One region of the Kitasatospora sp. NPDC018619 genome, then DNA from elsewhere that is predicted to be linked to it. Evidence: riboswitches for the same ligand, from Rfam matches in the RefSeq annotation. Region 1 holds a riboswitch; each other region holds the start of a gene.
What was found. Region 1 has a riboswitch for cyclic di-AMP ahead of ACH5AR_RS14750 (NlpC/P60 family protein). Riboswitches for the same ligand answer to the same signal wherever they lie in the genome.
Positions count from the first base shown of each region.

Region 2: linked by a shared signal. The riboswitch ahead of ACH5AR_RS24785 (transglycosylase family protein) and the one ahead of ACH5AR_RS14750 (NlpC/P60 family protein) in region 1 are both predicted to bind cyclic di-AMP.
Region 3: linked by a shared signal. The riboswitch ahead of ACH5AR_RS09165 (M23 family metallopeptidase) and the one ahead of ACH5AR_RS14750 (NlpC/P60 family protein) in region 1 are both predicted to bind cyclic di-AMP.
Region 4: linked by a shared signal. The riboswitch ahead of ACH5AR_RS18845 (peptidoglycan DD-metalloendopeptidase family protein) and the one ahead of ACH5AR_RS14750 (NlpC/P60 family protein) in region 1 are both predicted to bind cyclic di-AMP.

Region 1 is NZ_JBISAI010000008.1:112,834-118,564, reverse strand. Features, by position in the region: gene ACH5AR_RS14760 (hypothetical protein) at 1-38, opposite strand, end outside; gene ACH5AR_RS14755 (NlpC/P60 family protein) at 269-1,315, opposite strand; gene ACH5AR_RS14750 (NlpC/P60 family protein) at 1,543-2,658, opposite strand; cyclic di-AMP (ydaO/yuaA leader) riboswitch at 2,669-2,822, opposite strand; gene ACH5AR_RS14745 (NlpC/P60 family protein) at 3,160-4,197, opposite strand; gene ACH5AR_RS14740 (NYN domain-containing protein) at 4,397-5,731, opposite strand, start outside.
Region 2 is NZ_JBISAI010000016.1:79,730-85,460, reverse strand. Features, by position in the region: gene mfd (transcription-repair coupling factor) at 1-5, shown strand, start outside; gene ACH5AR_RS24800 (MazG family protein) at 160-1,200, shown strand; gene ACH5AR_RS24795 (SDR family NAD(P)-dependent oxidoreductase) at 1,205-1,627, opposite strand; gene ACH5AR_RS24790 (cytochrome P450) at 1,940-3,328, shown strand; cyclic di-AMP (ydaO/yuaA leader) riboswitch at 3,503-3,671, shown strand; gene ACH5AR_RS24785 (transglycosylase family protein) at 3,677-4,576, shown strand; gene eno (phosphopyruvate hydratase) at 4,878-5,731, shown strand, end outside.
Region 3 is NZ_JBISAI010000004.1:428,685-434,415, reverse strand. Features, by position in the region: gene ACH5AR_RS09185 (GNAT family N-acetyltransferase) at 1-274, opposite strand, end outside; gene ACH5AR_RS09180 (sensor domain-containing protein) at 408-1,148, opposite strand; gene ACH5AR_RS09175 (GNAT family N-acetyltransferase) at 1,262-1,849, opposite strand; gene ACH5AR_RS09170 (hypothetical protein) at 1,893-2,768, shown strand; gene ACH5AR_RS09165 (M23 family metallopeptidase) at 2,913-3,761, opposite strand; cyclic di-AMP (ydaO/yuaA leader) riboswitch at 3,774-3,932, opposite strand; gene ACH5AR_RS09160 (YiaA/YiaB family inner membrane protein) at 4,128-4,418, shown strand; gene ACH5AR_RS09155 (alpha/beta fold hydrolase) at 4,587-5,414, shown strand; gene ACH5AR_RS09150 (TetR/AcrR family transcriptional regulator) at 5,470-5,731, shown strand, end outside.
Region 4 is NZ_JBISAI010000011.1:37,905-43,635, forward strand. Features, by position in the region: gene purB (adenylosuccinate lyase) at 1-241, shown strand, start outside; gene ACH5AR_RS18840 (MFS transporter) at 249-1,730, opposite strand; cyclic di-AMP (ydaO/yuaA leader) riboswitch at 2,081-2,281, shown strand; gene ACH5AR_RS18845 (peptidoglycan DD-metalloendopeptidase family protein) at 2,284-3,276, shown strand; gene ACH5AR_RS18850 (APC family permease) at 3,673-5,223, shown strand; gene ACH5AR_RS18855 (DUF2470 domain-containing protein) at 5,245-5,731, opposite strand, start outside.

The sequences.
Region 1 (5,731 bases):
GCGCCGAGCACCAGGTTGCGGTACCCCGCCTCGGCCACCGGCAGCCCGGCCCAGGGCGGCGCCGAGCGCGCCCGCTCCGCCAGGGCGGCGGCCGCCTCGGCCCGCAGGTCCGCCGCCCGGGCCGCGGGGGCCGCCGGGGCGGCCGGCGGCAGCGACAGCTGGGCCAGCCCGCCGGCCGCGAGCAGCAGCGCGCCCCGCCGGGACAGCGCGCGGCGCGGGCGGGGCCCGGGTATCCCGGTGGGGGCGGCGGGCGGGGAGGGCGGGGTGCTCAGAGCCGGACCACCCCGGAGACCGGCATGGCGGTGACGCTCTCGTAGCGGACCCTGGCGCCCGGGCGGGGGGCGTGCACGATCACCCCGCCGCCGGCGTACATGCCGACGTGGTGCATGTCCCGGTAGAAGATCACCAGGTCTCCCGGTTTCGCTTCGGACAGGCTGATCCGCTGCCCGGCGTACGCCTGGGCCTGCGAGGTCCGCGGCAGGGTCACCCCGGCCTGCCGCCAGCTGTAGTACATCAGACCGGAGCAGTCGAACGCGTTCGGTCCGGTGGCCCCGTAGACGTACGGGGAGCCGATCATCCGCACCGCGGCGGCCAGTGCGGCCGCCCCGCGCTCGGAGGCGGGCGCGGAGGTGCCGAGGTCCAGCCGGTCGGTGCCCCGGGTGGCGCGCCGCTCGGCGTCCCGGGCGTCCTGGGCGGTCAGCCGGGCCCGCTCGGCGGCGCCCAGGCCGTTCAGCAGCTTCTGCGCCCGGGCCAGCCGCTGCTGGATCTGCTGCTTGCTGTCGGCGATCGAGCGGCGGGTCTCGTCCAGCTCGGCGAGCTTGCCGACCACCTCGGCACGGCGCTGGTCGAGCCGGCGCTGCCGGGTGACCAGCTCGTGCAGGGCCTCCTGCTGGCGCACCGCGGCCTGGCCCTGGGAGCGGGCGCGCTCCAGGTAGCCCGCCGGGTCGGTCGAGAGGATGAGCTGGGCGGTCTGGGCCATCCCGCCGGCGCGGTACTCGGCCCCGGCCACCGTCGCCAGGTCCCCGCGCACCTCGTTGAGCTGGTCCTGGGCGAGGGCGATCTCGCCCTGGAGGATCGTGGTCTCGCCCTGGAGCCGGCGCTGGGCCTCCTGCGCCGCGTTGAGCTTCTCGGACGCCTGCTCGGCCTCGTCGTACAGCTGCTCCACCTGCGTCTTGACGTCCTGGCGGTCGGCCGGGTCCGGGCTGGCGGGGGCGGCCTCGGCGCTGCCCGCGGTGCCCGCGCCCAGCGCGGTGGCGGCGGCCGCGGTCAGCACCAGCGCCCGGGCGAGCAGTGGGGAACGGCGGTGCACGGGCATGGCGGCAGCGGCTCCAATCCTGCGGCGCGGCCCCCGCCGCCGCACCGGGGCGGGCGGCCGTCGAGCGGGAGTCCGGTGGCAGACGTTAGCGAGTCCGGGCAAGCGAGTCCAAACCCCTCCCGACCCGAATATTCACTCCCATATCGGACACCAGACCGATCCGCCGGAAAAGCCGCAGGCCCGGCCTTCCCTGGGGAAGACCGGGCCCGGAGGCGTCCGCGTGGGGGTCAGACCCGCACGATGGAGGTCAGCGGCATGTTGGTGACCGCCTCGTAGCGCACCGACGCACCCGGCTTGGGGGCGTGCAGCACCTGGCCGTTGCCCGCGTAGATGCCGACGTGGTGGGCGTCGCTGTAGAAGATCAGCAGGTCGCCGGGCTGGGCCTGGGAGATGTCCGTACCGATCCGGGTGCCGGCCCCCGCCTGCGCCTGCGAGGTGCGCGGCAGCGACACGCCGGCCTGGTTGTACGCCCAGACCATCAGGCCGGAGCAGTCGAAGGAGCCCGGGCCGGTGGCGCCCCAGACGTACGGGCTGCCGATCTTGGAGGCCGCGGCCGAGAGGGCGGCGGCACCGCGCGAGCTGCCGGCGGCCACCTTCACCGGGGCGGTGGTGGTGGGGGCCGCGAGGGTGCCGCGGCTGTTGTCGCGGGAGGCGCGGTCGGCCTGCTGCTGCTGGGCCTGGGCGGCGTCGGCCTTGGCCTTGGCGTCGGCCGCGGCCTTCTCCTCGGCCTGGCGCAGCGCCTGGCGGTCCTGCTCGGTCAGGGTGTTGAACAGGTCCTGAGCCGCCTTCAGCTTGCCCTGGACCTCGTCCTTGGAGGCCTTCAGCTGCTGGGTGGTCGACTCCAGCTCGGCGAGCTTGCCCTGGGCCTCGTTGCGGTCCTGGTCGAGCTTGCGCTGCTGCTCCTGGAGCTCCTTCAGCTGGCCCTTCTGGGTGCTGCCGGCCTGGTTCAGCGCGCCGGCCTGGCTGAGGAAGCTGTCCGGGGTGGACGAGAACATCAGCTGGACGGTCGGCGATATCCCGCCGTTGCGGTACTGCTCGCCGGCGATCTCGGCCAGGCCGCCCTGGAGTTCGGTGACCTGCGCCTGCTGACGCGCCACCTGGTCCTGGAGGCCGGAGACCTGCTTCTCCAGCTCCTGCTGCTTGGCCTGGGCGCCGTTGTAGGCCTCGGTCGCGACCTCGGCCTGCTCGTTGAGCTGGTCGACCTGCTCCTTGACCTGTTCCTTGGTCGGCTGCGGGTCGGCGTGGGCACCCTGCGCGGACAGGGCGACGGCCGCGGCGGCGACACCGGTCAGGATCGAGACGCGGGCCCGTCCTGCGGGCTTGGGACGACGATGGGACGCCACGAAGGCGGACTCCTTCTTCCTACGTCCGCCTACCGGGTGAGCTGACGGGTTCGGGCCGGAAGCATGCCCTACGACGCCTCACGGCCGTTTCACCGGCCGACCCGGCGCCGATTCACCCCGGAGGAACGTGGTTCCCCGGCTCCGCTCCGCAGCGCCCCCGAACACTGGGCTCCCCTGTCGGGCAGTCGCTTCGACCTGCCCCGCTGCCTCGCGAACTCGGCGGTAACCACCGCCGCCACCCTGGCTGGGCGATCGACAGTGCGGTGGTTCGGAGCATGACCCTAGTAACTGAACCGTGATCCGTTCAAATCCTTGTCAGAAAAAAGACTGAAGATTGCCCAAGTTCCTTTGTGAAAATGACCGATGGTGACCACTGCCGCACAGAAGGCTGATCGCTTCTCAGCATGTGGTCGGCAGGGGCCGGAAAGCCCGACGCCACCCCCGAGCGGGGGTGGCGCTTTTCACAGGGCCCGGCCGGGAGCCCCCGGGCGTGTCGGGCCGTCAGACCCGGCGGATGGTGTTGATGGACATCGCGTCGGCCTTCATCACCTTCACCACGTCCCCGGTGTGCGGCGCGTGGACCACCATGCCGTTGCCGATGTACATCCCGACGTGGTGCATGTCGTTGCCGTACACCACCAGGTCGCCGGGCTGGGCCTGGTCCAGCGAGGGCACCCGGGTGCCGTAGTGGCCCTGCTCCTGCGAGGTGCGCGGCAGCGAGACGCCCGCCTGGCCGTACGCCCACACCATCAGGCCCGAGCAGTCGAAGGTGGTCGACCCGGTGGCCCCCCACACGTACGGCGAGCCCTGCTTGCCCATCGCCTTGGCCACCGCCGTGGCCGCGTAGCCGCTGGCGGCCGGCAGGCTGTTGAGGTCGACCCGGTCGCTGCCGCGCGAGGCCCGGTCGGCCTGCGCCTGCTGGGCCCGCAGCGCGGCGCGGTCCGCGGCGCTCAGCGAGTTCAGCAGGTCCTGAGCGGCCTTCAGCTTGGCGTTCACGTCCGCCTTGGCCTGGTTCAGGTCCTTGGTGGTGGTGTCCAGCGAGGCGAGCACGGCGGCCGCCTCGGCCTTCTGCTGGTCCAGCCGGCGCTGCTGGTCCTGGAGGCCCTTGAGCGCCTCGGCCTGGCCGGCGCTGGCCTGCTGGACGGACGAGGCCTTCTCCAGGTAGCCGGCCGGGTCCGAGGAGAGCATCAGCTGGACGGACGGGTCGATGCCGCCGGTGCGGTACTGCTCGCCCGCGACCTCGGCGAGGCCGCCCTGGAGCTGGGTCATCTGCTCCTGGCCGCGGGCCACCTGGTCCTGCAGCTGCTCGGCCTGCTTGCGCAGCTGGCCGGCCCGCTCCTGGGCGCCGTTGTACTTCTCGGCCGCCTGCTCCTGCTCCTCCTGGAGCTGGTCGATCTGCGCCTTGACGTCCGACGTGTTCGGCTGGGGCGCGGCGTGCGCGGCCACCTGGGCGGAGAGGGCGACCGCGGTCGCCGCGGCAGCGGTGAGCACGGAGACCCGCGCGCGGCTCGGCTGCTTGGGACGGCGGTGGGAGGCCAAGGGACCGGCTCCTTCTTCCATCGGACTCACCTGATGGGATGAGATTCCCGAAAATAGGTTTGACGCCAGACCCTAGTGAAGATCTATCCGTTGTGCCACTCCCCCAATGGCATGAACTCCGCCACCGCACACTGACTCCACCGGACCGGCACAACCCCCCGACACCGCGCTGACCAGGCATCACGCGGTCCGGCCGGACTCAGGGCCGGGCCAGCCGGTTCAGCAGCAGCACCGACGCCACGGGGCGCGCGCCCGCCTTCCGCACGCCCTCCGCGACCTCCCGGTCGGTGGACACCACCACCACCGGACGGCCCTGCGGCTCGGCCCGCACCAGACGGCGGATCAGCTCGTCGGCCGTCTCCCCGGTCCGGCTGAACCGCACCCGGACGCCGCGCGGAGGCGCCATGATCACCGGGACGTCCAGGTCCTGCCCGTCGAACACGCAGGTGACCTCCGCCTGGGTGCGCTGGGCCAGCATCGCCAGCCCGCCCAGCAGCCGGATCCGCTGCTGCTCCAGCGGCAGCGTCGGATAGCCGGTCTTGGTCACGTTGTAGCCGTCCACCACGAGGTGCACCTGGGGGATCGCCAGCAGCTGGTCCAGCAGCGCCGGATCGTCCTCGGCCAGCCCGCGCCGGGCCACGTCGTGCGGCGAGGCCGCCCCCGGCACCACCGCCTCCACCAGGTCCGCCGGGCGCAGCTGGGAGACCGGCAGCGCCAGCTCCCGCTGGAGCCCCTGGGCCGACTGGAGCACGGTGTCCAGCAGCAGCCGCAGCCGCATGTCCTCGACGCTGCGCCCCTCACGGGCCGAACGGCGCCCCTGCTCGGCCGCGTTCTCCAGCTCCGAGACCCGGTGCCGGAGCCGGCGCGCCTCGGTCTCGGCCGCGCCGCGCTCGGCCGCGGCCTGCGCCTTCACGGCCTCCAGCTCGCCGGCCACCCGGCGGGTCTCGGCCTGCGCCCGGCGGGTGTCGCTCTCCAGCGACCGCACCTTCTTGCGCAGCGACTCGGCCTCCCGGCGGACGCCGTCGGACTCGGCCCGCTGCCGGTCCGCCTCCGCCCGCGCGGCGGCCCGCACCTCGGCCAGCTCGGCCTGGAGCTTCTCCACCAGCCGGGCCGCCTCGGCGGCCGCGTCCTCGGCGCCGGCCCGCTCGGCCTCCTCGCCCGCCTCGGCCACCAGCCGGCTCCAGCCCGCAGACCGCACCAGGTAGGCGGCCGCGGCCACGTCCATCGGGTCGGCCGCGCTCGGCACGGTGCCCGACTCCAGCGCCCTCACCAGGTCCGGCTGCCCCAGGCGCAGCCGCTCCGCTATCCGCACCCGGAAGGCCGGCTCCGCCTCCAGCGCCGCCGCCAGCGCGGTGGCCGCGTACTTGGCCCGCCGCGCCGGGGTGAACTTCACGTACTGACGCAGGCTCTGCGGGAGCTCGCCCGGCGGCAGCCCGCCGAGCGCGTCCGAGGCCAGGCCGACCACGCGCCGGCGCACGCCCTCGGGCAGCGGCCGGTCGAGCTTCTCGGCGACGCGCTCCGCCGCGGGCTCGGA
Region 2 (5,731 bases), on a different contig from region 1:
AGTAGCGCCCGCCGCCCGGCGGCGCGCGGTGGGGCCACGGCGGTCCCGGGTTCCGGCCCGGGGCCGCCGGCGCGTGCCCGCGGGGCCGGGGCCCGGGGCCGGGGCCGGGGAAGGGCCTTCGCCCGGCCCGGGGCGGGGGAGCGGGGGTAGGTTCGGGGTGTGACGACGAATGTTCCGGGCGCGAAGCTGATCCTGTTGACCACCACCCACCGGGTGGCCCCCGGCCTGCTGGCGTGGCCGGCCTGGGAGGCGCTGCGGTCGGCGGGGCGGGTGCTGGTGGCGGACGAGGGGCATCCGCAGGTGGCGGCGGTGCGGCAGGCCGGGGTGGCCGTGGAGGCGGTGGCGGCCGGGCCGGCGCCCGCCCTGGCCCGCCTGCTGACCGGGCAGCCGGCCGGGGCCGGGCCGACGGTGTGGCTGGGCAGCCCGGACGGTGACCCGGGGCTGACCGACGCGCTGGCGCGGCTCGCGGTGGAGCGGGCCGGCGAGGTGCCGGAGATCGAGGTGCTGCCCGGCTCGTACGACCTGCCCGGCTCGCGGCTGCTGGACCTGGTGACGGTGATGGACCGGCTGCGCTCGCCGGGCGGCTGCCCCTGGGACGCCGAGCAGACGCACGAGAGCCTGGTGAAGTACCTGGTCGAGGAGGCCTACGAGCTGGTCGAGGCGATCGAGCAGGGGGACCGGGCGACGCTGCGCGAGGAGCTGGGCGACGTCCTGTTCCAGGTGTTCTTCCACTCCCGGATCGCCGAGGAGCACCCGACCGATCCGTTCACCGTGGACGACGTGGCGGGGGACATCGTCGAGAAGCTGATGTACCGGCACCCGCACGTGTTCGGCGACGTCGAGGTCGGGGGCGCGGCCGACGCGGAGGCGAACTGGGAGCAGCTGAAGGCGGCCGAGAAGGCGGACCGCGAGTCGGTGGTGGACGGCGTGCCGGCGGCGCTGCCCTCGCTGGCGTACGCGGCGAAGCTGGTGTCCCGGGTGCGCCGGGCGGGCTTCACGGGGGTGCCGGACGAGGCGTACCGGCTGCCGGACGAGCTGACCGCCGACTCGGCGGGCCGGCTGCTGCTCGCGGTGGTGCAGCGGGCGCACGGCGCCGGGGTGGACGTGGACGCCGCGCTGCGGGCGGCCGCGCGCGGCTACCGGGACGCGGTGCGCGCGGCCGAGGGCCTCGGGCCGCAGGGCGGTCCGGGCGGGGAGTAGGTGGTCAGGCCGCCGTGGCGGCGCGCTCCGGGTGCCGCTGCGGCGGGACGAGCTCGCCGATGGCCTCGCCGATGAGGACGACGAGCTCGGCGAGCCGCTCCAGGTCGAGGTGGTCGGGCAGGTCGGCCAGCGAGACGACCCGCTCGCCGGCCGGGCCGGCCACGGCGAACAGGTCGATCGGCCCGAGGTGCTTCTCGGCGGTGTCCACGAGGGCGGCGACGTCGCTGGGGCGGCGGATGTCGCCGCAGACGCCGACGACGGGGCAGCCCGGGCGGTCGAGTTCGGCGGCGAGGTCCTCGGCGATGCCCACGTGCTGGTCGGCGACCAGCATCCCGGCGGCGCCGGCGGCGGCGAACCGGCGGGCGAGGCCCGCGCCCGACCCGCCGTCGAGGACCGCGATGACGACGACTGACCCGCTGACCCGCATGGCCTGCTCCTCCCTGTGGGCGACACCGCACCGGCGCCCACGCGTACTGCGGAGGATCGTAGGCACGTCCTGACCCTCCGCAACAGGGGTTACCCCTCAGGTGACCAGGCTCACGCCCACTCCGCGGCCAAGAGTCGGCCAAGACCCGTCCACGGACCGGCCACGGGCCGTCCACGGGGTGTTGGCGCACCGCTCGCATTCCGTCCGCGCACCGGCTGGATCCCGCCCGCGCACCGCCCCTTCCCCGGCCCGCGCCCGGCCGCGCTCCGCCGGAGGCGGGCCCCGCCCGCCGCACCGGATACGGTCGGTCCCATGCCAGCTCAGCCCCACCCCGCCCGGCCCGCCGCAGCGCCGTCCGACGCCTGTGCCCCACAGCTGTTCACCTGGGAGTTCGCCGCCGATCCGTACCCCGCCTACGCGTGGCTGCGCGAGCACGCCCCGGTGCACCGGACCACCCTGCCGAGCGGGGTGGAGGCCTGGCTGGTGACGAGGTACGCCGACGCCCGGCAGGCGCTCGCGGACAGCCGGCTGTCGAAGAACCCGGCGCACCACAGCGAGCAGGCGCACCGCACCGGCCGGGTGGGCATCCCCGGGGAGCGGCAGGCGGACCTGATGACCCACCTGCTGAACATCGACCCGCCGGACCACACCCGGCTGCGCCGGCTGGTGTCGAAGGCGTTCACCCCGCGCCGGGTGGCCGAGTTCGAGCCGCGGGTGCAGCAGCTCACCGACCGGTTGATCGACGGCTTCGCGCAGCGCGGCTCGGCGGACCTGATCCACGAGTTCGCCTTCCCGCTCCCCATCTACGCGATCTGCGACCTGCTCGGGGTGCCGGCCGAGGACCAGGACGACTTCCGGGACTGGGCCGGGATGATGCTGCGGCACACGAAGCCGGGACACGGCGGCGGTCAACGCGGCGGCGTGGGGCGGGCGGTGAAGCGGATGCGGGCGTACCTGCTGGAGCTGATCCACCGCAAGCGTGCGGACCTCGGGGACGACCTGATCTCGGGCCTGATCCGGGCGAGCGACCACGGCGAGCACCTGACCGAGAACGAGGCCGCCGCGATGGCCTTCATCCTCCTGTTCGCCGGCTTCGAGACCACCGTGAACCTGATCGGCAACGGGACGTACGCGCTGCTGCGCGACCCGCAGCAGCGCCGGCTGCTCCAGGAGTCGGTGGTGCGCGGCGAGAGCGGGCTGCTGGAGACCGGGATCGAGGAACTCCTGCGCTACGACGGGCCGGTGGAGATGGCGACCTGGCGCTTCGCCACCCGGCCGCTGACCATCGGCGGGGTGGACATCCCGGTCGGGGACCCGGTGCTGGTGGTGCTGGCGGCGGCGAACCGCGATCCGGCCCGGTTCGCGGCGGAGAACACCCTGGACCTGGCCCGGAAGGACAACCCCCACCTGGGGTTCGGGCACGGCATCCACTACTGCATCGGCGCTCCGCTCGCCCGGCTGGAGGGGCGCGCGGCGCTGGCCACGCTGCTTTCCCGGCTGCCCGACCTGCGGCTGGCGGAAAGCCCCGGGAACCTGCGCTGGCGCGGCGGACTGATCATGCGTGGACTGCGGGAACTCCCGGTGGAATTCAGTCCGGAGAGCCGTTCCCCGCACGCTCCTCCGGCAGCTGCTGCGCCGGCACGCCCGGAGGGTGGAGATGACACTGACGGGACGTCGCCGACCGCCGATGGAGGGGTGTGAACGCCCATCAATCCGGACATAACGCCGCTGTTGGTAGGCGATCGGACACGGGCCGTAATTCTGGTGTGATATCGACGATATGAGCTTGTGATCGGTCTGATGATCTGTCTACTCTCCCTGGAGTTCGCAGCTGCGGACCCCGTGCGCGGAACGCCGAATCCTGCCCGCCGCGCCACGGGAAACCGACCAGAACCCTGGGCAGGGGCGGGGGAACCAGGTTTGTTGCCGTCTCCCCACGGCTTGGGGTGAAGCCGCCCGAGCGGAGTCGTCTCCGCGCACGGCGGCCGGGCCACCTCCCGGTCCGAACCCGACAGCTCACCTCGCAGGCGTGCGGAGAGGGACCTCTTCATGCTGTTCGTTGGAACTGGCCGCCACCGTCGTCGTACCCAGGCCGAGAAGGCCATCGCCGTCGCCGGTGTGGCCGGCGTCGGACTCGCGATGCCGATCCTCACCGCCACCGGCGCCGCTGCCGCCCCGGCCTCCACCTGGGACGCCGTCGCCCAGTGCGAGAGCGGCGGCAACTGGAGCATCAACACCGGCAACGGCTTCTACGGCGGCCTCCAGTTCACCTCCAGCACCTGGAAGGCGTACGGCGGCACCGCCTACGCGGCGCAGGCCAACCAGGCCAGCAAGGCCCAGCAGATCTCGGTCGCCGAGAAGGTGCTCGCCTCGCAGGGCCCGGGCGCCTGGCCGGTCTGCTCCCAGAAGGCCGGTCTGACCAAGGGCGGCGCCCCGGCCGCGGTCGACACCTCCTCGGACGCCAAGCCGCAGTCCGCCGCGAAGCAGCAGGCCCCGAAGCCGGCCGCCAAGCCGGCCGAGAAGCCCGCCGCGCAGAAGCCCGCCGCCAAGCCCGCCGCGAAGCCGGCCGCCCAGAAGCCCGCCGCGCAGCCGGTCCAGCAGGCCGCCCCGCAGGCCCAGGGCTTCCCGGGCAAGGCCGGCTGGGACGCCGACGCCAAGGTGTACTGGTACCAGAGCAACGGCGCCTGGTACTGGACCAGCCACCAGAGCGTCTACCAGCAGTACGCCCCGCAGGCCGCCGCCCAGCCGCAGTACGCCCCGCAGGCCGCGCAGCAGGCCCCGCGGGCCACCGGCCACGACTACACCGTCCGCGCCGGTGACACCCTGTCGACCATCGCCGCCGCGCAGGGCGTCTCCGGCGGCTGGCACGCGCTGTACGAGGGGAACCGCGCCACCGTCGGCGGCAACCCGAACCTGATCATGCCCGGCCAGGTGCTGCACCTCGGCTGAGCCGCCGCGCCCGGCGCGGGAGCACCCGCCACGGCGCTCGGCGCCGGCGCCGCTCCACCCCGTCGTCCGAAGGGGACCGGCCCTACCGGTCCCCTTCGTCCGCATTCGCCCGCTCCGGTGGGACAAGCTGGGACAAGCAGGTGAACTACCGGTGGGTAGTGGGGCCACACGCTGAGACGGGACCGAGGCGGACGTGGCCCCGGGAGCCCGGGCGGTTAGGCTCTGGTCGTAACGACTCCGCAATCGTCCTGCTGACAGCACCACCGTCAGACCGGACCCTGCTTCCGCAAGGAGATGCCTCGTGCCGTCCATCGATGTCGTCGTAGCCCGTGAGATCCTCGACTCCCGCGGCAACCCCACGGTCGAGGTCGAGGTCGGCCTCGACGACGGCAGCACGGGTCGTGCCGCTGTCCCGTCGGGTGCCTCCACCGGCGCCTTCGAGGCGCTGGAGCTGCGCGACGGCGACAAGAACCGCTACTTCGGCAAGGGCGTCGAGAAGGCCGTCCTGGCCGTCATCGAGCAGATCGGCCCGGAGCTGGTCGGCTACGACGCGACCGAGCAGCGCCTGATCGACCAGGCGATGCTGGACCTGGACGCCACGCCGGACAAGTCCTCGCTCGGCGCCAACGCCATCCTGGGCGTCTCGCTGGCCGTCGCGCACGCCGCCTCCGAGGCCAGCGACCTGCCGCTGTTCCGCTACCTGGGCGGCCCGAACGCGCACGTCCTGCCGGTCCCGATGATGAACATCCTCAACGGCGGGTCGCACGCGGACTCCAACGTCGACATCCAGGAGTTCATGATCGCTCCGATCGGCGCGGAGTCCTTCTCCGAGGCCGTCCGCTGGGGCGTCGAGGTCTACCACACGCTCAAGGGCGTGCTGAAGGAGCGCGGCCTGTCCACCGGGCTGGGCGACGAGGGCGGCTTCGCCCCGAACCTGGACTCCAACCGCGAGGCGCTGGACCTCATCGTCGAGGCCATCCGGAAGGCCGGCTACGTGCCCGGCCGTGACGTCGCGCTGGCCCTGGACGTCGCCTCCTCCGAGTTCTACGAGGACGGCGCCTACCAGTTCGAGGGCAAGGGCCTCACCTCCGCCGAGCTCATCGAGTACTACGCCGAGCTGGTCGCCGCCTACCCGCTGGTCTCCATCGAGGACCC
Region 3 (5,731 bases), on a different contig from region 1:
ACTGCCGCCCGAGGCCCAGGCCCTGGGCCTCGTCGGCGACGAACATCAGGTCCAGTTCGGCCGGTTCGCGGATCAGGCCGTAGAAACCGAGCAGGCGGTCGTCCGCGCTGTCCACCACCATCCGGACCAGGTGGCGGGCGAGGTAGTCGGGCGTCACGCGGTAGCCGTCGACCATCGCCGCGTACTCGCCGTGGTAGGCGGAGGAAGCCTGGATCAGCGCGGTGAGCCGGTCGGCGTCGGTCGCCTCGGCCTGCCGCATCGTCAGTTCGGTCATGCATTCGAGTATAGGGGTCAACTCGGCGAGTGACTATTACATAAACCCTGACCGGCGCCGGCTCGCCGCCGCACCGCCCGCAGCACCGGCGCCCGCCGGGGGCGACCCGCCACCGGCCCGGGGCAGCGGCGGTTCAGCGCCCGAGCAGGCCCTGGGCGGCGAGCCGGTTGACGTTGGTCAGGCCGCGGACCAGCTGGGTGGTGAGGAAGACCAGCACCAGCCCGACCAGCGAGAGCGCGGCGATCTGCCAGGGCGCCTGGATCTCGTACACGTGCCGGACGCCGTCGCTGTCGCGGAAGTCGAACAGCCGGTACCCGTTCCACGGGGTGTAGGCGCGGAAGACCCAGTGGTACGCGGGGTAGAGCGCCAGCGACCAGCCGAGCAGCAGGAAGACCAGCGTGACCGCGAAGCTGAGCACCGCCCACGGGAACATCACCACCTGGTACAGCACGGCCTTCCAGCCCGCCGCGTCCGCCAGCCGCGCGGTGATCGCGCCCCAGGTACCGGGGCGGACCTGGCGCACCGGCTCCGGGCCCGGGACGTCCAGGGCCAGCATGCCGCGCACCCGGGCCCGCTCCAGCCGGCCGAAGCCGCGAGCCAGGCTGGTCAGGGCGCCCAGCACGGGCAGGCCGAGGACGGTGACGAAGGTGCCGAGGCCGAAGCAGAACATGGTGATCGAGACGGCGAACCCGGCGATCGCCACCGGCAGGCCGCTGAGCGCGTAGCCGACCTCGCGGTAGTAGTACGCCGAGAACGGCGTCCGCCACAGGGCCGGCCGCCGCTCGGTCCGGCGGGCCCGGGCGGGGTACGGGCCGCTCCCGTGACCGCCCAGGACGTCCCACTCCCGGTCCTCCGTGCTGCGGCTGCTGCTCATGCTCCCGGCCCCCGGCCCCTCGTTCTGGCGTTCGTTCGTCCCGCTGACGGGGTCCAGTCTGGTGGACGCGCCGGCCGGGCGTGATCCGGAGGCCTGGCGGATCGGGGGTGGGGTTAACCCCCCTCCCCGCGGGCGGCCGGGCCCGGCCACTCGTCGGCGAGCAGCCCGTAGAGGGAGGAGTCCCACCACGCGCCGTCCTTGAACCCGTCGTGCCGCAGCCGCCCCTCCAGCCGGAAGCCCAGGCCGGTGAGCACCCGGACGGAGGCGGTGTTGTCCACCCGGACCCGGGCGGACAGCCGGTGCAGGTCCAGCGCGCCGAAGGCGAAGCCGCAGAGCAGGCCGACGGTCTCGCGCGCGTAGCCCCGGCCCCACGCCCCTCGGGCCAGCACGCACCCGATCCCGGCGGCGCGGTGCCCTTCGAGGGTGAGCGAGGCCTGCCCGACCGGCCTCGCCCCGGCCGGCTCCTCGGCGTCGGCGAGCCTGGTGACGGCGAGCCGGTAGGTGTCCCGCTCCTCGGCCAGCGCCTCCTCCACGTACAGCTCCAGCTGGTCGGCGCACTCCTCCCGGCTGCCGGGGCCGAAGGGCAGGCGGCGGGTGACCTCCCGGTCCCCGAACAGCGCGTGCAGCGCGTCCACCTCCTCCTCGGTGTGGTGGTACTCGCGCAGGGCCAGTCGCGGGCCGGTGAGACGTACGGGGACCATGGTCGGCGACCCTACCCCCCGCCCGGCGACTACCGTTCGGACCATGAACGACGATGACCTGCGGCTCGCCCCGCGCACCAAGGCCGCCGACCTGCTCGCCTGGGCGGCCGAGCAGGGCCGCGCGCCGGTGGCCGAGGGGCCGCTGCGCGCGGTGCTGGCGCTGCTGGAGCTGGGCGAGGGCAGGATGCACGACGGCTGGCCCGAACTGACCTCCGACGCGGTGGAGCACCTGCTGTACGAGCGGCTCCACCTGTACGTCCAACCCGCGCCCGAGGAGGACCCGCTCGCCTACGGCGACGCCGTCCGGCTGCTGATCGACCACCAGCGGGCGGCCCGGCGGCTGAACGCCAAGCGCCAGGAGCGGCTGCACGCGGAGGCCGAGTGGCAGGGCGAGGTCGCCGCCGGGCTGCTGCGCCGCGCCGACCTGGTCACCTGGCCCCGGCTGTACGCGGTGCTGCTGCACGCCCACGGGGTGGACGTGACGGACACGGCGGCGGTGCGGGACTGGCTGGCCGGCTTCGGGGAGCTCCCGGCGGAGGAGCGACCGGCCGCGTACGAGGCGCTGGTGCCGGCCGGCTGGCTGGACGAGCCGGACGAGCAGGGCTGGGGCCCGGGCCGGGTGCTGGCGGTCGGGATGGCCACGGACGGCGCGCGGCGGCTGCTGGAGCAGGGCCTGATGCGGCGCAGCTACCGCAACCTGGCCGAGCTGACCGCGCTGGGCCGGCCGATGCCCGAGGAGCTGGCCGGGGACTTCGAGCGGTTCGAGGAGGCGGCCGCCGACGCGGCGCTGGACCTGTTCGGCGACTGGACGGTGCCGGGGCTGCCGCGGCTGCTGGTGACGGAGTTCCCCGAGCTGGCGCCGGAGCCGGGGCAGGAGGAGATCGAGGCGTACCTGGCGCAGCTGCCCGCCGGGGACTGAGGCGCCGTGCGAAGGCCCCCGGCCGGGAGCCGGTGCTCCGGGCCGGGGGCCTTCGCGGGCGCGTCGGGGCGTCGGTCCTGAGGCCTGAAGGCCCGAGGGCCCGAGGGCCCGGCCTCACGGGTGCCCGTCCCGGGGGCTCCTGCCTCAGGGGTTGAGGCCGCGCTGCTGGAGCCAGGGCTCCGGGTCGACCGGGGCGCCGCCGCCGGGGCGGACCTCCATGTGCAGGTGCGGGCCGGTGACGTTGCCGGTCGCGCCGACCTTGCCGATCTGCTGGCCCGCCGCGACCTTGCCGGAGCCCTTGGTGATGGCGGAGAGGTGGCAGTACCAGATCTCGGTGCCGTCGGGCAGGGTCTCGACGATCCGGTAGCCGTACGAGCCGGCCCAGCCGGCCGAGGTGATGGTGCCCTGGCCGAGCGCGAGGACCGGGGTGCCGGTGTCGGCGGCGAAGTCCAGGCCGGTGTGCAGGTGCGCCCAGTAGCGGGCGCTCTGGCCGTAGTGGGCGGACAGCCGGTAGTCCGTCACCGGGAGGGTGAGTGCGGCGGCCTTGGCCCGCTCGGCCTCCTCGGCGGCACGCTTGGCCTCGGCCTCCTTGGCGGCGGCCTTGGCCTCCGCCTCCTGGGCGGCCTGGAGCCGGGCGGTCTCCTCGGCGGCGGTGCGCTGGCTGTCGGCCTGGTGCTGGATGCGGGCGGCGAGGGCCAGGCCCGGGTCGGCGGAGAGGGCCACGGGGGCCTCGTCCGGGGCCTCGATCGCGGGGGCGGCGGCCGGGGTCGCCGAGGCGAATCCGGTGGCGCCCAGGGTGGCGGCGACGGCGGTGACGCCGAGCAGCGGGGAGGCGCCGCGGGTCTGACGCGGCAACCGGTGGCGGTTGGCCTCGGCTTCCTCGGCGAAGGCCTCCGGGCCGAGGGCCTCGGGGCCGCCCGGGCCGGGGTGGTCGAGGAGCCGGGTACCGGCTGCGGGGCCGGCCGGGTGTGCCGGGGTGTGCGTCGACGCCACGGAGGCGCGCTCCTTTCCTTCCTTCGCGCCTACCGGGTTAGCTGACGGGTTCGGAGCAGGAAGGTCTCCTACGGCCGGGCCGGAGCCCCGCCGATTCACCCCAGGAAACGTGGTTCCCCGGCTCCCTGACCGGCCGGGAGGCCGGTCGTCGGGATTAGGCGACGGCGCACGGTGCCGTCTGGTTACGGCGTTGACGACCGCGCTGCGTTATCAAACGTTAATCCTAGGAGGCGCTGATTCCAAGCCATCCGTTCGGAGCAGCGCGGCGGCAGGTGACCGGACGTCAACGAACGGCCCCTCATGCACGGCCGCACCTGAGTACGGCTACTCATGTGCGGCCCGGCCCCCCGGCCGCATCCTGACGCCATGAGCGCACCGATGCAGTCCCGCACGACGGCCGCGTACTTCGTCCAGGCCGTCCTGTCCTTCACCCTGTCGGGCATCGCCCTCGCCGCCGGGATCGCCTACCTGCCGGTCGGCGGGTGGACCCGGGCCTTCCTCGGGATCGGCCTCCTCTACACCGTCACCTCCGCGTTCACGCTGGCGAAGGTGGTCCGGGACCGGCAGGAGTCCAACGAGATGGTCACCCGGGTGGACCAGGCCCGGCTGGAGAAGCTGCTCAGCGAGCACGACCCGTACAGGGTCGAGGGGGTCTGACCGCCCCCGCGCCCTCCCCGACCGCGCCCTCCCCGACGGACCCGGGCCGCCGGGCCGGGACCGCCGCACCGGACCGCCGAGCACTTGACGGCTAAGGCTATTAGCCTTAGCTTGATGGCTATCAACAGTAGCGCCGATGCCCGCACCGGCGGCCCGAGGAGGACCCCCATGAACGGCACCGTCACCCCGACCACCCGGTACCTGACCGTTCCCGGCGGCCGGATCGCCTTCGACGACACCCGGCAGGGCGACGGCGCCGCCGTCGTCCTGCTCCCGGGCATGCTCGACAGCCGGGCCGCGTACCGGCACCTGCGCCCGCTGCTCGTCGCCGCCGGCCACCGCGTCGTCACCATGGACCTGCGGGGCTTCGGCGAGTCCTCGATCGCCTGGGACGACTACGGCCCGGCCGCCGTCGCCGGGGACGTGCTCGCCCTGCTGGACCACCTCGGCATCGAGCGCGCCGTCCTCGCCGGGAACTCGTACACCGGGGCGAGCGTCGTCCGGGCCGCCGCGGACGCGCCCGAGCGGGTCGCCGGGATCGTCCTGATCGACGCCTTCGTCGAGAACCCGCCGCCGGGCGCCCTGATGCGCGGCGCCCTGGCCCTGCTCGGCACCGCCCTCGTCCACTGGCCGGCCGCCTGGGGCTTCTACCTGCGCCGGATGGCCTTCCCCGGCGCCAAGCCCGCCGACTTCGACGCGTACGTGGACGGACTGGTCGCCGCCCTGCGCACCCCGGGGCGGAAGGCCGCCACCCGCGGGTACGTCCGCGGCGACTCGGCCCCGGTCGGCTGGACCGCCGCGGTGCGCTGCCCGGCGCTGGTGGTCATGGGCGACAGGGACCCCGACTTCCCGAAGCCGGAGCTGGTCGCCGACCGGCAGGCCGCCGCACTCGGCGCCCGGAAGGCGATGATCGAGGGGTCCGGGCACTACCCGATGGCCGACAACCCGGCGGCCACCGCGGACGCCCTGCTGCCGTTCCTCGCCGGGCTCGGCTGAGCCCCGGCCCCCGCACCGCCCCGCCCGCCTTCATCCGTACGGAGAGCCCGAACCCATGCCCCGCGTAGGACTGACCCCCGACCAGGTCGTCGACCACGCCCTCGCCCTCATCGACGAACAGGGCGCCGAGGCCCTCACGCTGGCCTCCGTCGCCGCCCGGGCCGGGGTCGCCACGCCCTCGCTCTACAAGCACGTCAGCGGCGGCCTCGCCGAACTGCGGCGGCTGGTCGCCGTCCGGGTCACCGGGGACCTCGCCGACCGGCTGGCCGAGGCGGCCGTCGGGCGCAGCGGGGACGACGCCGTCGCCGCCCTGCTGC
Region 4 (5,731 bases), on a different contig from region 1:
GCACGCCGTCGCCTCCGCGCTGGCGATGCGCGCGGGCGCCCGGGAGAACGAGCTGCTGGACCGGCTGGCCGCCGACGAGCGGATCCCGCTGGACCGGGCCGCGCTGGACGCGCTGCTGGCCGACCGGCTGTCCTTCACCGGTGCCGCCGGTGCCCAGGTCGCCGAGGTGGTCCGCCAGGTGGAGGCCGTCGCGGCCGCCTACCCGGAGGCGGCCAAGTACGCGCCGGGCGACATCCTCTGACGTTTCGTCAGTCGTCGATCGAGGGCCCTGCCGCCGGACCGGTGGCAGGGCCCTCGCGCCGTGCGGGGACGTGGCCCGGGTCGAGCGGCGGGGAGGTGGGGCCGCACGGCCAGTCGCAGTTCGGCTCGGCCACCTGCTGCTCCTCGGGGGCCAGGACGTTGCCCCGGACCGTCCCGAGGGCGATCAGTCCGCCGGCAACCAGCAGGCCCGCGCAGATCAGCATCGCGGTGTGGAACGCCGAGTCGACCGAGGAGGGCACCCGGTAGGCGTCGCCGCTCAGCCCGGCCAGCGCCGGCAGGGCGGCCACCGCGAGCAGCCCGGCCGCGCGGGCGGCGGCGTTGTTGACCCCGCTCGCGATGCCCGCGTGCCGGACGTCGACGGCGGCCAGCACCGTCGCCGTCAGCGGCGCGACCAGCAGTGTCATCCCGCAGCCCATCACCGCGACGGCGGGCAGCACGTCCACCCAGTACGAGGCGCCGGTGCCGACGCGCAGCATCAGCAGCACCCCGGTGGCGCACAGCAGCGGGCCCACCGTCAGCGGCAGGCGCGGGCCGATCCGCTTGCCGAGGCGCCCGGCGCGCGCGGACAGCGCCAGCATCAGCACGGTGATCGGCACCAGCGCGAAGCCCGAGACCAGGGGTGAGAACCCGGACACGATCTGGAGCTGGACCACCAGCAGGAAGAAGACGCCGCTGAACGCGGCGTACACGCACAGGGTGACCAGGTTCACCGCGGTGAACAGCCGGGAGGAGAAGAGCCCGAGCGGCAGCATCGGCTCGGGCGCGCGGCGTTCGACGGCCACGAAGACGGCGCCGAGCACCAGGCCGAGCACCCCGCTGACCCAGACCGCGGGGGACAGGCCCTCGCCGGCCGCGGTCAGCGCGTAGGTGATCGCGCCGAGGGCGAGGGCGGCGAGCACGGCGCCGAGGACGTCGAAGCGGCCGGAGGCGCCCTCGTCCCGGCTCTCCGGCACCGACCGGGTGGCGACCGCGATCACGGCGGCGGCCAGCGGCAGGTTCAGCAGGAAGATCCAGCGCCAGCCGGGGCCGTCCACCAGCCAGCCGCCCAGGAAGGGGCCGACCGCCGCCGACACCCCGCCGAGGCCGGACCAGAGGCCGACCGCCGCCGAGCGGTCGTCGGGGTGGAAGACCGCCTGGAGCATGGCGAGCGAGCCCGGGGTGAGCAGCGCCCCGCCGATGCCCTGGACGGCACGGGCGGCGATCAGCACGTGGATGTCCGGCGCGGCGGCGCAGGCCGCGGAGGCGACGGCGAACCAGACCACGCCGATCAGGAAGACCCTGCGCCGCCCGTACCGGTCGCCGAGCGCGCCGCCGAGCAGGATCAGGCCCGCCAGGGTGAGCAGATAGGCGTTCAGGGTCCATTGCAGGGACGCCAGGGAGGCGCCGAGGTCGGCGCCGATCCTGGGCAGGGCGACGTTGACCACGGTGCCGTCGAGCATCGCCATGCTGGAGCCGAGCACCGTCGCCATCAGTACCCAGCGACCCTGCGCGGTGCCCAGACGCAGGGTGCCGGCCTCGGAGGTGGCCACGGGCGAATCCTGCGCTGCCGGGGCGCGAGTGACAAGGGTCACCGGTGGGCGTGTTGGGGATCGGCGGTACGTGAGTGGCCGGCTGCGCAGCGTCGGCGATCTCGGCGCAGGGTCGTGGATCAGTGGCGCGGGGTGAATGGATTGTGTACGTATCGTGCGCTCCGGCCTGCGGAGGGTCACGGCGGCAGAGGGGGTCGTTGCGTTTTCAAAGATCGACATTGCTTCACCCGAACGGATGGGTTTTAGTTCAGCGACCGCCCGGCCAGTCCGGACGGATCCGCTGGGTGGAACGCCGAGTCCTGCCGCTGCCCGGTGGTTCGAAACGAACTCTGTACGGCAGGAGCGGGGGACCCACAGGTAAGTCGCCGGACCGGAGTTCGCGCCTCAGGGCGCGGGCGTCCAGGACCGGCTAGGGGTGAAGCCGCGCATGCGGCCGGGCAACTCCAGCCCGAACCCGACAGCTCACCTCGCAGGCGTCGGAGAGGAAAATTCCATGCCTGCTCAGGCTCGTCGTATCGCCCTGCCCCGCGCCGCCCGCATCGGCATCGCCACCGCCGTCACCGGTGTGTCGTTCGCCCTGCCGCTGGTGACCGCGGTCACCGCCCAGGCCCACACCGCCCCGGCCGCTCCGGCTGCGCAGACCGCTGCCGCCAAGCCGGCCGCCCAGGCCGCCGCTCCGGCTGCCCAGGCCACCCAGGCCGCGCAGGAGAGCTACCGCGTCGTCGGTGGCGACACCCTGTCCAAGATCGCCGACGCCAGGAACGTCGAGGGCGGCTGGCACGCGCTGTACGAGCAGAACCGCTCGGTCGTCGGTGCCAACCCGAACCTGATCTTCCCGGGCCAGCAGCTCGTGCTGCCGGGCCACGCCGCCGCGCCGTCCACCGGTGCCGCCGCCGCCAAGCCCGCGGCCCCGGTGAAGCCCGCCAAGCCGGCCGCCCCGGCCGCCCAGGCCGCCAAGCCGCAGGCCCAGGCCCCGGTGCAGACCGAGGCCGCCAAGCCGTCCGCGCAACTCCAGACCCAGCTCCAGGTCGCCGCCCCGGCCCAGGCCGTGACCGCCACTCCGGTCGCCGCCGCCACCTCCGGCTACGTCGCCCCGCTGGCCAACCCGAAGCTCGGCACCGCCTACGGCGTGGCCGGCTCGATGTGGGCCTCCGGCCACCACACCGGCCAGGACTTCGTCGCCTCCACCGGCACCCCGCTGCGCGCCGTCGCCAACGGTGTCGTGGTCAAGGCCGGCAACGGCGGCGCCTACGGCAACGAGGTCGAGATCAAGCTCGCCGACGGCCACTACGCCGAGTACGCGCACCTCTCCTCGATCGGTGTGAAGATCGGTCAGACCGTCACCGTGGGCCAGCAGATCGGCCTCTCCGGTGCCACCGGCAACGTGACCGGCCCGCACCTGCACTTCGAGATCCGCAACGGCTCGGAGTACGGCTCGGACATCAACCCGGTCACCTTCCTGCGCGCGCACGGCGTGGCGCTCTGATTCGGGGCCGCTGAGCTCCGGGGACTCACCGACCACCGCTGCTGCGGAGCGAATCGATCCTCCGGGATGGTCATGTCGGGTGACCGCTCGACCGGGTGATCGCCGCACGGCGGACATGGGCGCGGGACACGCCCAGGCCGGCCCGGCCGTACGAGGGACCTCTCGTACGGCCGGGCCGGCCGCTCGCGTTTCCGGGCCGCTCCGGGCGGCCGCCGGGGCCGCTCCGGGCGTGAGGAGGGCGCGGCCGGGCCGTACGAGGTGTCGAACACGGCGTCAACTCCTCTGCGGGGCCGGGCGGTCGGCGGACCGCCGGGGGCCTTCGGCGCGCCATGCTGGCGGCGGGCCGGCGCCCGGCCGGTCCGGCGGCCGGGCGGGGCCGGGAGGCGAGGAGGCCGGATGGCGGTGCGCAGCGGGGACGTGGCGGGGGAGCGGGCCGGGCGGGAGCGGCCGGAGGAGGGCGGCATCGACCGGCTGAAGGCGGACTCGGTCGGCCTGGTCGGCGTGGTGTTCATGGCGCTCGCCACCGCCGCCCCGATCACCGCGATGACCGGGAACCTGCCGATCATCGTCGGGCAGGGCAACGGCGCGGGCGCGCCCGCCGCGTACATCGTGGCGACGGCGGTGCTGACGGTGTTCTCGGTCGGCTACGTGGCGATGGCCCGGCACATCACCGCGGCCGGCGCGTTCTACGGCTACGTCTCGCACGGGCTGGGCCGGGTGGTCGGGATGGCTTCGGGGCTGCTCGCGGTGCTCGCGTACGTCGTCACCGAGGCCTCGGCACTCGGCTTCTTCGCGTACTCGCTGCGCGGGCTGGTCCGCTCGCAGCTGGGGGTGGAGCTGGGCTGGGGCTGGTACGCGCTGTTCGGGGCGGCGGTGATCGGGGTGACGGCCTGGTTCGACCTGCACCTGACGGCCGGGGTGCTCGGCGTCGCGCTGGTGCTGGAGATCGGGGTGCTGAGTGCGGTGTCGCTGGCGGTGCTGTGCTCCGGCGGCGGGCCGGACGGGCTGGTGCCGCAGGCCCTGAGCCCGCTGAACGCGCTGGAGGGCGTGGGGGGTTCGGGGTCGGCCGCGGCCGGGCTCGGGCTGTTCTTCGCGTTCTGGTCCTGGGTGGGCTTCGAGTCCACCGCGATGTACGGCGAGGAGTCCCGCGACCCGAAGCGGGTGGTGCCGCGGGCGACGATGGTCTCGGTGCTCGGGGTCGGGCTGCTCTACGTGTTCGTGTCCTGGATGATCGTGTCCGGCAACGGGACCGCGCGGGCGGTCGCGGTGGCGAGCGGCGCGGTGCCGGGCGAGGACGGCAACAGCCTGTTCTTCGACCCGCTCGGTGCGCACCTCGGGGGCTGGGCGGTGACGGTGTTCCAGTGGCTGGTCGTCACCGGCTCGTTCGCCTGCGCGATGGCCTTCCACCAGTGCGCGGCCCGGTACCTGTACGCGATCGGCCGGGAGGGGCTGCTGCACCGGGCGCTCGGCCGCACCCACCCGCGGCACGGCTCGCCGCACGTCGCCTCGGTGGCGCAGTCGGTGATCGCGGTGGGGCTGGTGGCGGGGTTCCTGGCGGCGGGGATGGACCCGTACGCACACCTGTACACGCTGCTGGCGCTGCTCGGGACGATGGCGATCCTGGTCGTGCAGACGCTCTGCTCCTTCGCCGTGGTGGGGTACTTCCACGTGCGCCGGCGGCACCCGGAGACGGCGCACTGGTTCCGGACGCTGGTCGCGCCGCTGGTGGGCGGGGTGGCGATGGCCGGGGTCGTGGTGCTGCTGGTGCTGAACAAGGACACCGCGGCCGGGGCGGCGGCGCACACGCTGCTGTTCCGGCTGATCCCGTACCTGGTGACCGGGGTGTTCGCGGGCGGGGTGGGGCTGGCGCTCGCGGTGCGCCGGTGGCGGCCGGAGCTGTACGCACGGATCGGGCGGGTGGTGCTGGAGGACGCGGTCGAGCGCTGACGGCGGGCCCGGCCCCGGGGCTCAGCCGCGCCGCACCGGCTGGCCGTACTGGGCGGCGGCCAGCAGCCCGTGCATCCGGTGGCCGAAGTCCTCGGTGTCCCGGGCCGGTTCGGGGAAGGCCAGGCGGACGTCGCGGTGGCCGTGCGGGTGGTCCAGGCGCAGCACCAGGCCGTGGCGGTCCAGGGCGAGCGGGCGGACCTCGGGGCCGTGGGCGAGCACGGCCGGGTCGAGCAGCCGGGTGAGGAGGTGGAGCGCCTCGGCGTGGTCGTCGGCGAAGTGGGTGAGCAGCGCGGCCTCGTGCCGGGCCAGCGGGTCGGGGGAGGCGAGGGCGAGGTCGGCGGCGGTGACCGCGCCGGTGCCGTACGGGGTGGCGAGGACGGCGTGGGCGACGTCGACCCGCAGGTGCACGCTCAGGCCGTCGTCGGCGAGGTGGGCCGGGCGCAGCCGGCCGGCCAGGGTGAGGCGGGCGCGCACGCGGTCGCGGACGGCGACGGGGGCGACGTCGGTG